Regions from separate parts of the Brevibacterium sp. K72 genome, predicted to be linked through region 3. Evidence: riboswitches for the same ligand, from Rfam matches in the RefSeq annotation. Region 3 holds a riboswitch; each other region holds the start of a gene.
What was found. Region 3 has a riboswitch for thiamine pyrophosphate ahead of ACQ1RG_RS08805 (ECF transporter S component). Riboswitches for the same ligand answer to the same signal wherever they lie in the genome.

Region 1 (3,204 bases), 1.9 Mb from region 3:
GGTCGCGCACCTCGGCGACGGGGGTGTCGGTCTGGCCGACGTGGATGTGGACGTCGCTGCCCTCGTCGAGGAGGCGGCGGGCGACGGCGACCCGGTCGTTGAGGAAGACGGGAACGCGGCGGTCGGTCCCGGCGGTCGCCTCGGTGACGGCGGTGATGACCTCACGGGTGAGGACGAGGAATTCGGCGTCGTCGATGTCCTTGTCGCGGACCTGGACGACACCGGCTCCCCCGGTCACGGCCGCGCGCACGGTCTCGGCGACGGTTCGACCCGCCCCGGCGCACTGCGCGGTATCGGTGACGAGATAGAGGCGGGTGTCGATGCCCGCGAGCCGATCCCCGCTCATACTGTGGTCACCTCGACCCGGGCGCGGCCGATCCGTTCGTCGTCGGTGGTGAAGAGCGCGTCGAGGAAGTGCACCGAGTAGGTGCCGGGGCCGAGGGCCCCGGTGGCGGCGGCCTCTCCGGCGACGGCGAAGTGGGCGTGGGCGGCGACGACTGCGGTGAAGCGCTCGAACGCGGCCGATCCTGCCGGGCCCGCCTGCGAACTCGTCCCCGCCGGCGGGACGGCGGCGAGGTAGGCGGCGGTCACGGCGCCGAGTGAGCAGCCGGTGCCGATGACGAGCGGCATGAATGAGTGTCCCCCGTCGACGCGGGCGATGTGGTCGGCCCCGTCGATGTGGGCGACGATGGCGTCCCGGGCACCGGAAACGGCGACGATGGCGCCGGTCGTGCGGGCGAGCTCGGCGGCGGCCGGGAGCACGGCGTCGACCTCGTCGGTGGACTCGACCCCGCGCCCGCCCGCTCCGGCTCCGGCCAGTGCCGCGATCTCCGAGGCGTTGCCGCGGATCGCGGTCGGGTGGGCGGCCGCGGCGCGGCGGATCCGGGTGGTGCGGTGGTCGGCAGCGCCGATGCTCACGGGGTCGAGCACCCAGGGTTTGGCATCCTCGGTGACGGCGTCGACGGCGGCGTCGGCGGCGAGGAACTGCTGGTTCGTCGCTGTGCCGAAGTTGACGAGCAGACCGCCGGCGAGGTGGGCGAACTGCGCGGCATCGGCGTCGTGGTCGAGCATCGCCGGTGACGCCCCGACGGCGAGGAGCACGTTCGCGCTGAACTGCTGCACGACCGTGTTCGTGATGCATTGGATGAGCGGGTTCGACGCGCGCAGCCGCGCATGCGCCGACGACAGGTCGATGTCGGTCATGACGATCCCTTCGCTAGCATGGCCCAGATCAGGTTCGATGGGTGTTCTCTCAGCCCTGCGCGAGTCGCACCGGGCACCCCATGTCATTTGCCCCCGACTGTATCACCGACACCTAGGGGGCGACGACGGCGCCCGCACGGCCCACCGCCGCGAACCCACCCGACCCCACTTTCAATCCAGCCGCCCGGCCCCGATGATTCACTTTTCGTCCGATCGATCTGGTCTTGAACCGACTGATCGGGCGAAAAGTGACTCAGTTCCGCCTCGGCGACCGACCCAGCTGCCTACCGGCAGCCGTCAGACCTCTGTCGCCCACCCTCCGACGCCTACCCTCTGCCGACGTAGCGCTGGCCGCGGCGGCTGATCGCGTCGATGACGACGGCGGTGAGGAGGACGAGCGCGGTGATGATCTGCTGCGCATCGGAGTTGAAGCCGATGAGGTAGAGGCCGTTGTTGATCGCTCCGACGACGAGCGCCCCGAGCACAGCGGCCCACGCCGATCCGCGCCCGCCGAAGAGCGAGGTGCCGCCGATGACGGCCGCCGCGATGGCGTTGAGGAGGTCCTGCGTGCCGACGAGCGTCGATCCCGCGTTCGTCGTCACCCCGGCCTTGACGAAGCCGAAGAGCGCGGCGAGGACACCGGCGGTCATGAACACGCTGATGCGCACCCAGGTCACCCGGATGCCGGCGCGCCGGGCGGCCTCGACCTTGCCGCCGACGGCGTAGATCGATCGGCCGTACTTCGTCTTCCGCAGCACGAGGTCGATGACGATCGCGATGACGAGCATGAGGAAGAACGGCATCGCCAGCCCGAAGTCCTGGTTGACGAGGATGAGGAAGCCGAAGACGACTGCGGTGAGAAGGACGATGCGGATGATCACCGACGTCCAGCTCGCGCTGTCGAGTCCGGCGTTGTGCCGCCGCAGCTTCGAGTGGATGAGCCCGGCGGCGAAACCGATGACCGCGACCGCGCCGAAGACGTACGCCCACATCGCGGGGAAGTAGTAGCTCGCGAAATCGAAGGCGAACGTGTCGGCCATCGAGAGGTTCTTCTGCGTGCCGAGCGTCGTCAGGGTCAGTCCGGTGAACGCGAGCAGACCGGCGAGGGTGACGACGAAGGCGGGAATGCCGACGACGGCGAAGAACCAGCCCTGGATGGCACCGACGACGAGGCCGAGGAGGAGCATGATCGTCAGGGCGATGAGCGGGGGCACTCCCTGGCGGACGACGAGGACGCCGAGCACGGAGGCGCAGAGTCCGCCGAGCTGGGCGAGCGAGAGGTCGATCTCGCCGAGGAGGAGGATGAGGTTGATCCCGAGGGCGAGGATCGCGAGGTAGGCGACCTGCGTGGAGAGGTTGACGAGGTTGGCAGGGGAGATGAAGTTGCTGTTCGCCGACTGGAAGACGATGACGATGATGACGAGGGCGAGGATGACCGGGAACGAGCCGAGCTGGCCTTCCCTGATCCGCCGGACGAAGGTGCGGACGAACCCCTCCTGCGAGATCCGTTCGTCAGTGATGAACGAGTTCCGGGTCATCGGCGCTCACCCCTGCGTGCCGCCCGCTGGGTGACGACGTTGTCGTTGGCTCCCGTGATGGCGGCGATGAGGACGTCGGTGCGCTCATCACCGGGGAAGTCGCCGGCGTCCTTGCCCAGGCGCAGGACGTGGACGCGGTCACACACGGCTTGGACGTCGGCCATGTTGTGGCTGACGAGGAGGACGCCGAGGTCGCGGTCGCGGAGGCGTTCGATGAGGTTGAGCACCTCGGCGGTCTGGGCGACTCCGAGGGCCGCGGTCGGCTCGTCGAGCATGACGATCGACGGTTCGCCGAGGAGGGACCTAGCGATCGCGACTGTCTGCCGCTGACCACCGGAGAGGGCGGCGATGGGCACCCGGACGCTGGGGATCTTCGCCGAGAGGCTGCGCAGCAGCTCCCACGACTTCGCCTCCATGGCGACTTCGTCGAGGACGCCGGCCCGGGTGTCCTCGTGGCCGAGGA
Region 2 (3,204 bases), 570 kb from region 3:
GGACATCACACTCGACACTGCGGTGCCGCCGGAGCCGATCACACTCGCCCCCGGCTCGCAGAAAGCCCTCGACGAGCTGCAGAAGTGAGGGACTGAGTCACCCGACGCTGGCAGCGCCCCCGGCGCCTCAGCCTCGGCGGGGGCCGACCGTCGGCTCGGGAAGGTACACCTGGGCCCCGCGCTCGAGGAACTCCCGACTCTTGGCCTGCATGCCCGCGATCGCGGCCTGCGCCTCGGCGCTTCCGTAGGTGTCGCGGATGTCCTGGGAGATGCGCATCGAGCAGAACTTCGGCCCGCACATCGAGCAGAAATGCGCGGTCTTCGCCGGTTCGGCGGGCAGGGTCTCGTCGTGGAATGCCTCCGCTGTCTCCGGGTCGAGGCCGAGGGCGAACTGATCGCGCCAGCGGAACTCGAACCGCGCCTTCGACAGTGCGTCGTCACGGGCGCTCGCCCCGGGATGTCCCTTCGCGACGTCGGCGGCGTGCGCGGCGATCTTGTACGTGATCACGCCCGTCTTGACGTCCTCGAGGTCGGGCAGGCCCAGGTGCTCCTTCGGGGTGACGTAGCAGAGCATCGCGGTGCCGTAGCGGGCGATCTCCGTGGCCCCGATCGCCGAGGTGATGTGGTCGTAACCGGGAGCGATGTCCGTGACCAGCGGACCCAAGGTGTAGAAGGGCGCGCCGTCGCACAGCTCCTGCTGCCTCTCGACGTTCTCCCGCACGAGGTGGAGCGGAATGTGGCCGGGACCTTCGACCATGACCTGGACGTCGTGGGCCCACGCGCGCTTCGTCAGCTCGGCGAGGGTGTCGAGTTCGGCGAACTGTGCGGCGTCGTTGGCGTCGGCGATCGATCCGGGACGCAGCCCGTCGCCGAGGGAGAAGGCGACGTCGTACTGGGCGAAGATCTCGCAGAGCTCGTCGAAGTGGGTGTAGAGGAAGTTCTCCTCGTGGTGGGCCAGGCACCAGCCGGCCATGATCGAGCCCCCGCGAGAGACCATGCCGGTGACCCGGTCCGCGGTGAGCGGGACGTAGCGGAGCAGCACGCCGGCGTGCACGGTCATGTAGTCGACGCCCTGCTCGCACTGTTCGATGACGGTGTCGCGGTAGATCTCCCAGGTGAGCGCTTCGGCGTCGCCGTCGACCTTCTCAAGCGCCTGGTAGATGGGGACGGTGCCGATGGGGATCGGGGAGTTGCGGATGATCCATTCGCGGGTGGTGTGGATGTCGTTGCCCGTCGAGAGGTCCATGAGGGTGTCGGCACCCCACTTCGCGGCCCACTGGAGCTTCTCCACCTCCTCGGCGATCGAGCTCGTCACCGCAGAATTGCCGATGTTCGCGTTGATCTTGACGAGGAACGCCTTGCCGATGATCATCGGTTCGGACTCGGGATGGTTGATGTTCGACGGGATGATCGCCCGGCCTGCGGCGACCTCGGAGCGGACGAGTTCGACGTCGCACTGCTCGCGGATCGCGACGTAGCGCATCTCCGGAGTGATGATGCCCTTCCTGGCGTAGTGCATCTGCGTGACGGTGCGTCCGTTCTTCGCTCGCCGAGGTGACCGTTCCGGACCCTGCCACTGCTGAGAGGGCGCCCCGCGACGGACGGCGGCTCGGCCGTCGTCTTCGATGAGGTGTCCGCGCGCCTCGTAGGTCTCGGTGTCGTCGCGGTCGTCGATCCAGGGCGCGCGGTGCGGCGGAAGCCCGTGTTCGGGAACGGCGCCGGGGCCGACGGTGCGGTAGACGTGGACGGGTTCGTTGGGGCGGCCGTTCGTGTCCTCGAGGTCGATGCGGGTGACCGGGACGCGGATGCCGTGCTCGCTGTCCTCGACCCAGGCGAGCGAATGCGAGGGGTACTGCTCGAGGGAGTAGTCCTCGGCGGGCGTGGTGTTTTCGGGTGTGTCAGGGGTAGGCGCAGTCATCTGCGATCCTCTCTTCCTCCGCCGGTATCAACCGGATCAGGTTCAACGGTCTCGAGCGGCCTTAGCCCGATCTCAGCCTCCTGCCGGAGGCCCCCGTGGGGTCACACAACGACTATCACAGTGTGCGCGTCGCCACAAAACAGCGCGTCTCGTCGACCGCCCGTCGACCGTTCGGCGACCACCTCGTCGACTGTTCGGCGGCCACCTCGTCGACCGCCCGGCGACTGCCGATCGCCCTCGATCACCGCGTACCCGGTCGCGCTCGATCAACGCGGCGGGAGAAAATCGATGCTCCCGCGAAGTCGGTCGCTCTCGATCAACGCGCAGCCGGAATTCCGCGTCTTGGGCGACGCGGAATTCGGGCCCAGCGTGGATCGGGGTTGGAAATGTCGGCTGCGCGTGGATCGGCGTGCGGAATGGCGGCGCCGGCCCCTACGCTCCCTGGAGGAAGGCCTTGGCGGCGGCACCGAGGGCGACGACGTCGCTGATCGCGCACATCTCCCGCGCCGAGTGCATCGAGTAGAGCGCCGGTCCCACGTCGACGGTCGTCATCCCCATCCGCGTCGCCGTCAGCGGTCCGATCGTCGACCCGCACGGCACCGAGTTGTTCGACACGAAGTCCTGGTACTCGACCCCGGCCGCAGTGCACGCCTTAGCCCACACCGCGGTGCCCACGGCGTCGGTCGCATAGCGCTGCTGCGCGTTGTGCTTGAGCAGGGGTCCGCCGCCGAGGCGGGGCCGCACCTGCGGGTCGTGCCGCTCCTGATAGTTCGGGTGGACGGCATGACCGGCGTCCGAGGACACGCACACCGACCTGGCAAGCGCGGCGAGGTGGTCGCTGCGAGTCGCGTCGGGGTAGAGGGAGGCGACGATGCGCTCGGCGACGTCGGCGAGGAACGGTCCGCTCGCCCCGGACCGAGAGTTCGACCCGATCTCCTCGTGGTCGAACCCGGCGAAGAGGGCGAGGTGGTCGAGCGCCTCGGCGTCGAGCCCGACCATCGCGCTGACCCCGGCGTGGACGGAGAGGAGGTTGTCCAGCCTCGGCGAGGCGAAGAACTCGTCCGCGGCACCGAAGCGCGCAGGCTCCTGGACGGGGATCGTGTAGACGTCGTGGCCGACGATGAGCTCGGGGTCCACCTCGGCGGAGGCGGCGAGGAGCTCGAGGACGTCGGCCTCGGCAAGGTCGGCGAGACCGACGATCGGGGTCGTGTGGCGCTGCTTGTCGAGGGTGAGGCCCTCGTTGACCTGCCGGTCGAGGTGGATGGCCAGCTGCGGGATGCGCGCGA
Region 3 (3,204 bases):
GAGCCGGACTCGGGCACCCAGATCCCGGTGGCCCGGAGCACCTCGGCGAGGGCGGGATCACCGAAGACCGCGGACGGCGACCCGTGCGCGACGACGCCGTCCTGACCGAGGACGATGACGGTGTCGACGTCGTCCGACCACAGCCCCACCCGGTGCTCGACGACGATCATCGTCGCCGAGGTGGCCGCCTGGACCGTGAGCACCGCGTCCCGGACCGAGGCCGCCGAGGCGGGGTCGATGTTCGCCGTCGGTTCGTCGAGGACGATGACCTCGGGTGCCATCGCGTGGATGCCGGCGAGTGCGAGGCGCTGCTTCTGGCCCCCGGAGAGTGCGGCCGTGGGGTGGTCGAGGGGCAGGTCGAGGCCGAGCGCTGCCAGGGAGGCGGGGATGCGCTCGTCGATGACTTCGGCGCTCATCCCGAGGTTCTCCATTCCGAAGGCGACGTCGTCGCCGACGCGGGAGAAGATCACCTGCGAATCGGGGTCCTGGAGGACGAGCCCGGTCACACCTCGGCGAGGGTCCGGTGGGGCGTCGCCGATCACGAGGTCTCCTTCGGCCTCACCCGATTCGACGGGGAGGACACCCGCGATCGCGTGGAGCAGCGTCGACTTCCCCGCCCCTGACGGGCCGAGGAGGAGAACCTTCTCACCTGCGGCGATGTCGAGGTCGAGGGGGCCGACGGCGAGCGTGTCCCGATCGGCGTGCCGCCACGAATAGCCGCGAGCGCGGATCGGCAGACCCATCAGCGGATGCGGCCGGAGGCGAACGAGGACAGCGCCCCGGTCTTCGCGATCGCACGGTAGGCGTACCACGCACCGATGCCGGAGATGACGATGCCGGAGACGATCGCGCACACGGCGTAGGCGAGCTGGTAGGTCAGCTGCCATTCGGCGTTGTAGAGGATGTTCTCGCTCACGGCCATGAAGGCGGCTGCGACGAGACCGGACAGCGTCGTCACCCACAGCGTGAACCTCCGGTAGCCGAAGGCGGCGAAGACGAGTTCGGCACCGAGGCCCTGGATGAAGCCCGACAGGAGCACGGTCGAGCCGAAGTGGGAGCCGAGGACGCCCTCGACGATCGCGGCGAGCACCTCGCAGAGCAGCGCGGCACCGGGCTTGCGGATGATGGCGCCGGCCAGAGGTCCGGCGAGCACCCAGAGTCCGGCGATGAGTCCGATCGAGGGCGGGAAGGCCTGGAAGCCGAGTTCGATGACCTTCCAGCTGGCGGCGAGCACCCAGAAGATCAGGCCGACCGCGATGCCGAGCACCGCGGTGACGACGTAGTCGACGACGCGCCACTTCTTCGTCGGCGGGGCCTGCGTGTAGGCGGGTGCGGACTTCGCGGCGGTTCCGGGCGCGGTGGTTCTCGGCATTGTGCCTCCTCGTGTCGCAAGGAGGGGTAGAAGAGTCTCGACTTCCTTCGGCGGTGCTAGCCGCATCAGGTTCGAGGGTCTGCAGCATGATCTGCACTCTCAGCGCCCCTGCTGGCGCTCCCCTGTCGTGAGACTTACTGTACAGCACCCGCCGCGCCGCCTGTCGGGACCGCGTCAGGCGATCAGGCAGGCGGCGATGGTCGTCATGTGTCGTGCGGCTGTGGTCAGCTCGGGACGATCATCACCGGACCCTCGGCATGGTGGAGGACCCCGCGGGAGACCGAGCCGAGCAGCGCGCTCTTGACCGCTCCGCGACCACGCGTGCCCATCACCGTCAGCTGCGCCCGCTTCGTCGCCTCCGAGAGCATCGCGGTCGCATCGCCGACGACCACCGAGGTGGAGATCGGCAGACCCGGGAACTGCTCGCCGAGCGCATCCGCCTCCGCCGAGAGCGCGGTCTCGAGCTGCTTCTGCCGACGGTCGGCGACGTCGGCGCCGAGCTCGAGCTCGGGATACCAGTAGAGCCACTCCTCGCCGGCGGGCAGGACGGAGACGACCTCGAGTCCGGCCTCCCTCGAGGCGGCCACCTCGGCGGCGGTGAACATCGCGATCCGCGCGGCCTCCGAACCGTCGACGGCGACGACGACCGGTCCGCGGGCCTCGCCGCGCTGTGCTGAGTGCTGGGGGACGACGATCGTCGGGCAGTGCGCGTGCGGGGGCAGGGCCGTGGAGACCGATCCGAGCATGCGACCGAGGAACCCGCCGCGCCCTCGGGCGCCGACGATGACCACCTCGGCGTTGGAGCTGAGGTTGACGAGGACGCCGGCGGCGTCGCCGGATTCGGCCGCGTACGTCACGGGTTCGGGATGATCGGCGAGGAGTTCGGACGCCTCGGCGAGGAGCTTCTCGGCTCCCCGCAGTGCGGCCTCGTCCTCGGGTTCGGAGGGTATGGAGGCCATGTTCGGGTAGATCATCAGCGGCATCGTGAACGCCGTGACGACGGTCAGGGGGACGCCGCGGTGGAGGGCTTCGATCGCGGCGTAGCGCAGGGCCAGGGCCGCGAGTTCGGATCCGTCGAAGCCGACGAGGACGCCGAGGTCGCGGCTGAGTCCGGACTCGGCGGGCCGCGGGTCGGCGGCGCGGTCATCGGTCGGGTTCGCAGCGGCCTGGCGAGCGGGGTTCCGGTGGGCGTCAGCGTTCATGGCAGTCCTCTCGACGGGGCCTGACCAACCCTGACGATGACGGCGGCCCCGAAAACCACATCCGTCGTCGTCGCCTCCAGTCTACCAGTGCACTTCTACAGCGTGTAGAAAAGTCGCCGAGGCGGTCGCCGGGTTGCCGTGCGTTCGCCGGGTGCGTGGGATTGCCGAGCAGTGGACGCGCAGTGTCGATTCTGGGCGCGCGAATCGACACTGCGCGTCCATAACTCGCCGGGTTACGCCATGGCACGGGCCCGGTGCGCGCTGTCTCAGATGGGAAAGCCGAGGTAGCTCAGGGCTGCGCGGATGATGTGCTCCTGACCGTGGGAGAGTTCGCTCGCGATGTCCTCGCGCAGCGCCTCCGACGGCGTGAGCCAGTCGAGGCTGAGCGCGTCCGCGCGCGGGGTGCACTCGCCGCGGACCTCCATGACGAAGCACATCGAGATCGCGTGCTGACGCGGGTCGTGGAGGAGCGCCGCTCCCTCGGTGGGGAAGTACTCGGCGATGTGGAACGGCGCGATGGCCGGGGGGACGACCGGCAGCGCGAGCGGACCCAGGTCGTTCTCGGCATGGCGCAGCAGCGCCGCGCGGATCGACTCGTGGTAGCGGATGCGGCCGCCGACGACCTCGCGA

Region 1: it holds a riboswitch for thiamine pyrophosphate, as region 3 does, so the genes downstream of both, thiM (hydroxyethylthiazole kinase) here and ACQ1RG_RS08805 (ECF transporter S component) in region 3, are expected to answer to the same signal.
Region 2: it holds a riboswitch for thiamine pyrophosphate, as region 3 does, so the genes downstream of both, thiC (phosphomethylpyrimidine synthase ThiC) here and ACQ1RG_RS08805 (ECF transporter S component) in region 3, are expected to answer to the same signal.

What each region holds. Positions count from the first base shown of each region.
Region 1 is NZ_CP191582.1:109,698-112,901, forward strand. Features, by position in the region: gene thiE (thiamine phosphate synthase) at 1-346, opposite strand, end outside; gene thiM (hydroxyethylthiazole kinase) at 343-1,203, opposite strand; TPP riboswitch at 1,191-1,294, opposite strand; gene ACQ1RG_RS00560 (sugar ABC transporter permease) at 1,530-2,741, opposite strand; gene ACQ1RG_RS00565 (ATP-binding cassette domain-containing protein) at 2,738-3,204, opposite strand, start outside.
Region 2 is NZ_CP191582.1:1,418,945-1,422,148, forward strand. Features, by position in the region: gene ACQ1RG_RS06295 (TAXI family TRAP transporter solute-binding subunit) at 1-88, shown strand, start outside; gene thiC (phosphomethylpyrimidine synthase ThiC) at 128-1,918, opposite strand; TPP riboswitch at 1,915-2,025, opposite strand; gene ACQ1RG_RS06305 (M18 family aminopeptidase) at 2,351-3,204, opposite strand, start outside.
Region 3 is NZ_CP191582.1:1,993,403-1,996,606, forward strand. Features, by position in the region: gene ACQ1RG_RS08800 (ABC transporter ATP-binding protein) at 1-743, opposite strand, end outside; gene ACQ1RG_RS08805 (ECF transporter S component) at 743-1,372, opposite strand; TPP riboswitch at 1,398-1,506, opposite strand; gene ACQ1RG_RS08810 (universal stress protein) at 1,597-2,574, opposite strand; gene ACQ1RG_RS08815 (DUF4916 domain-containing protein) at 2,841-3,204, opposite strand, start outside.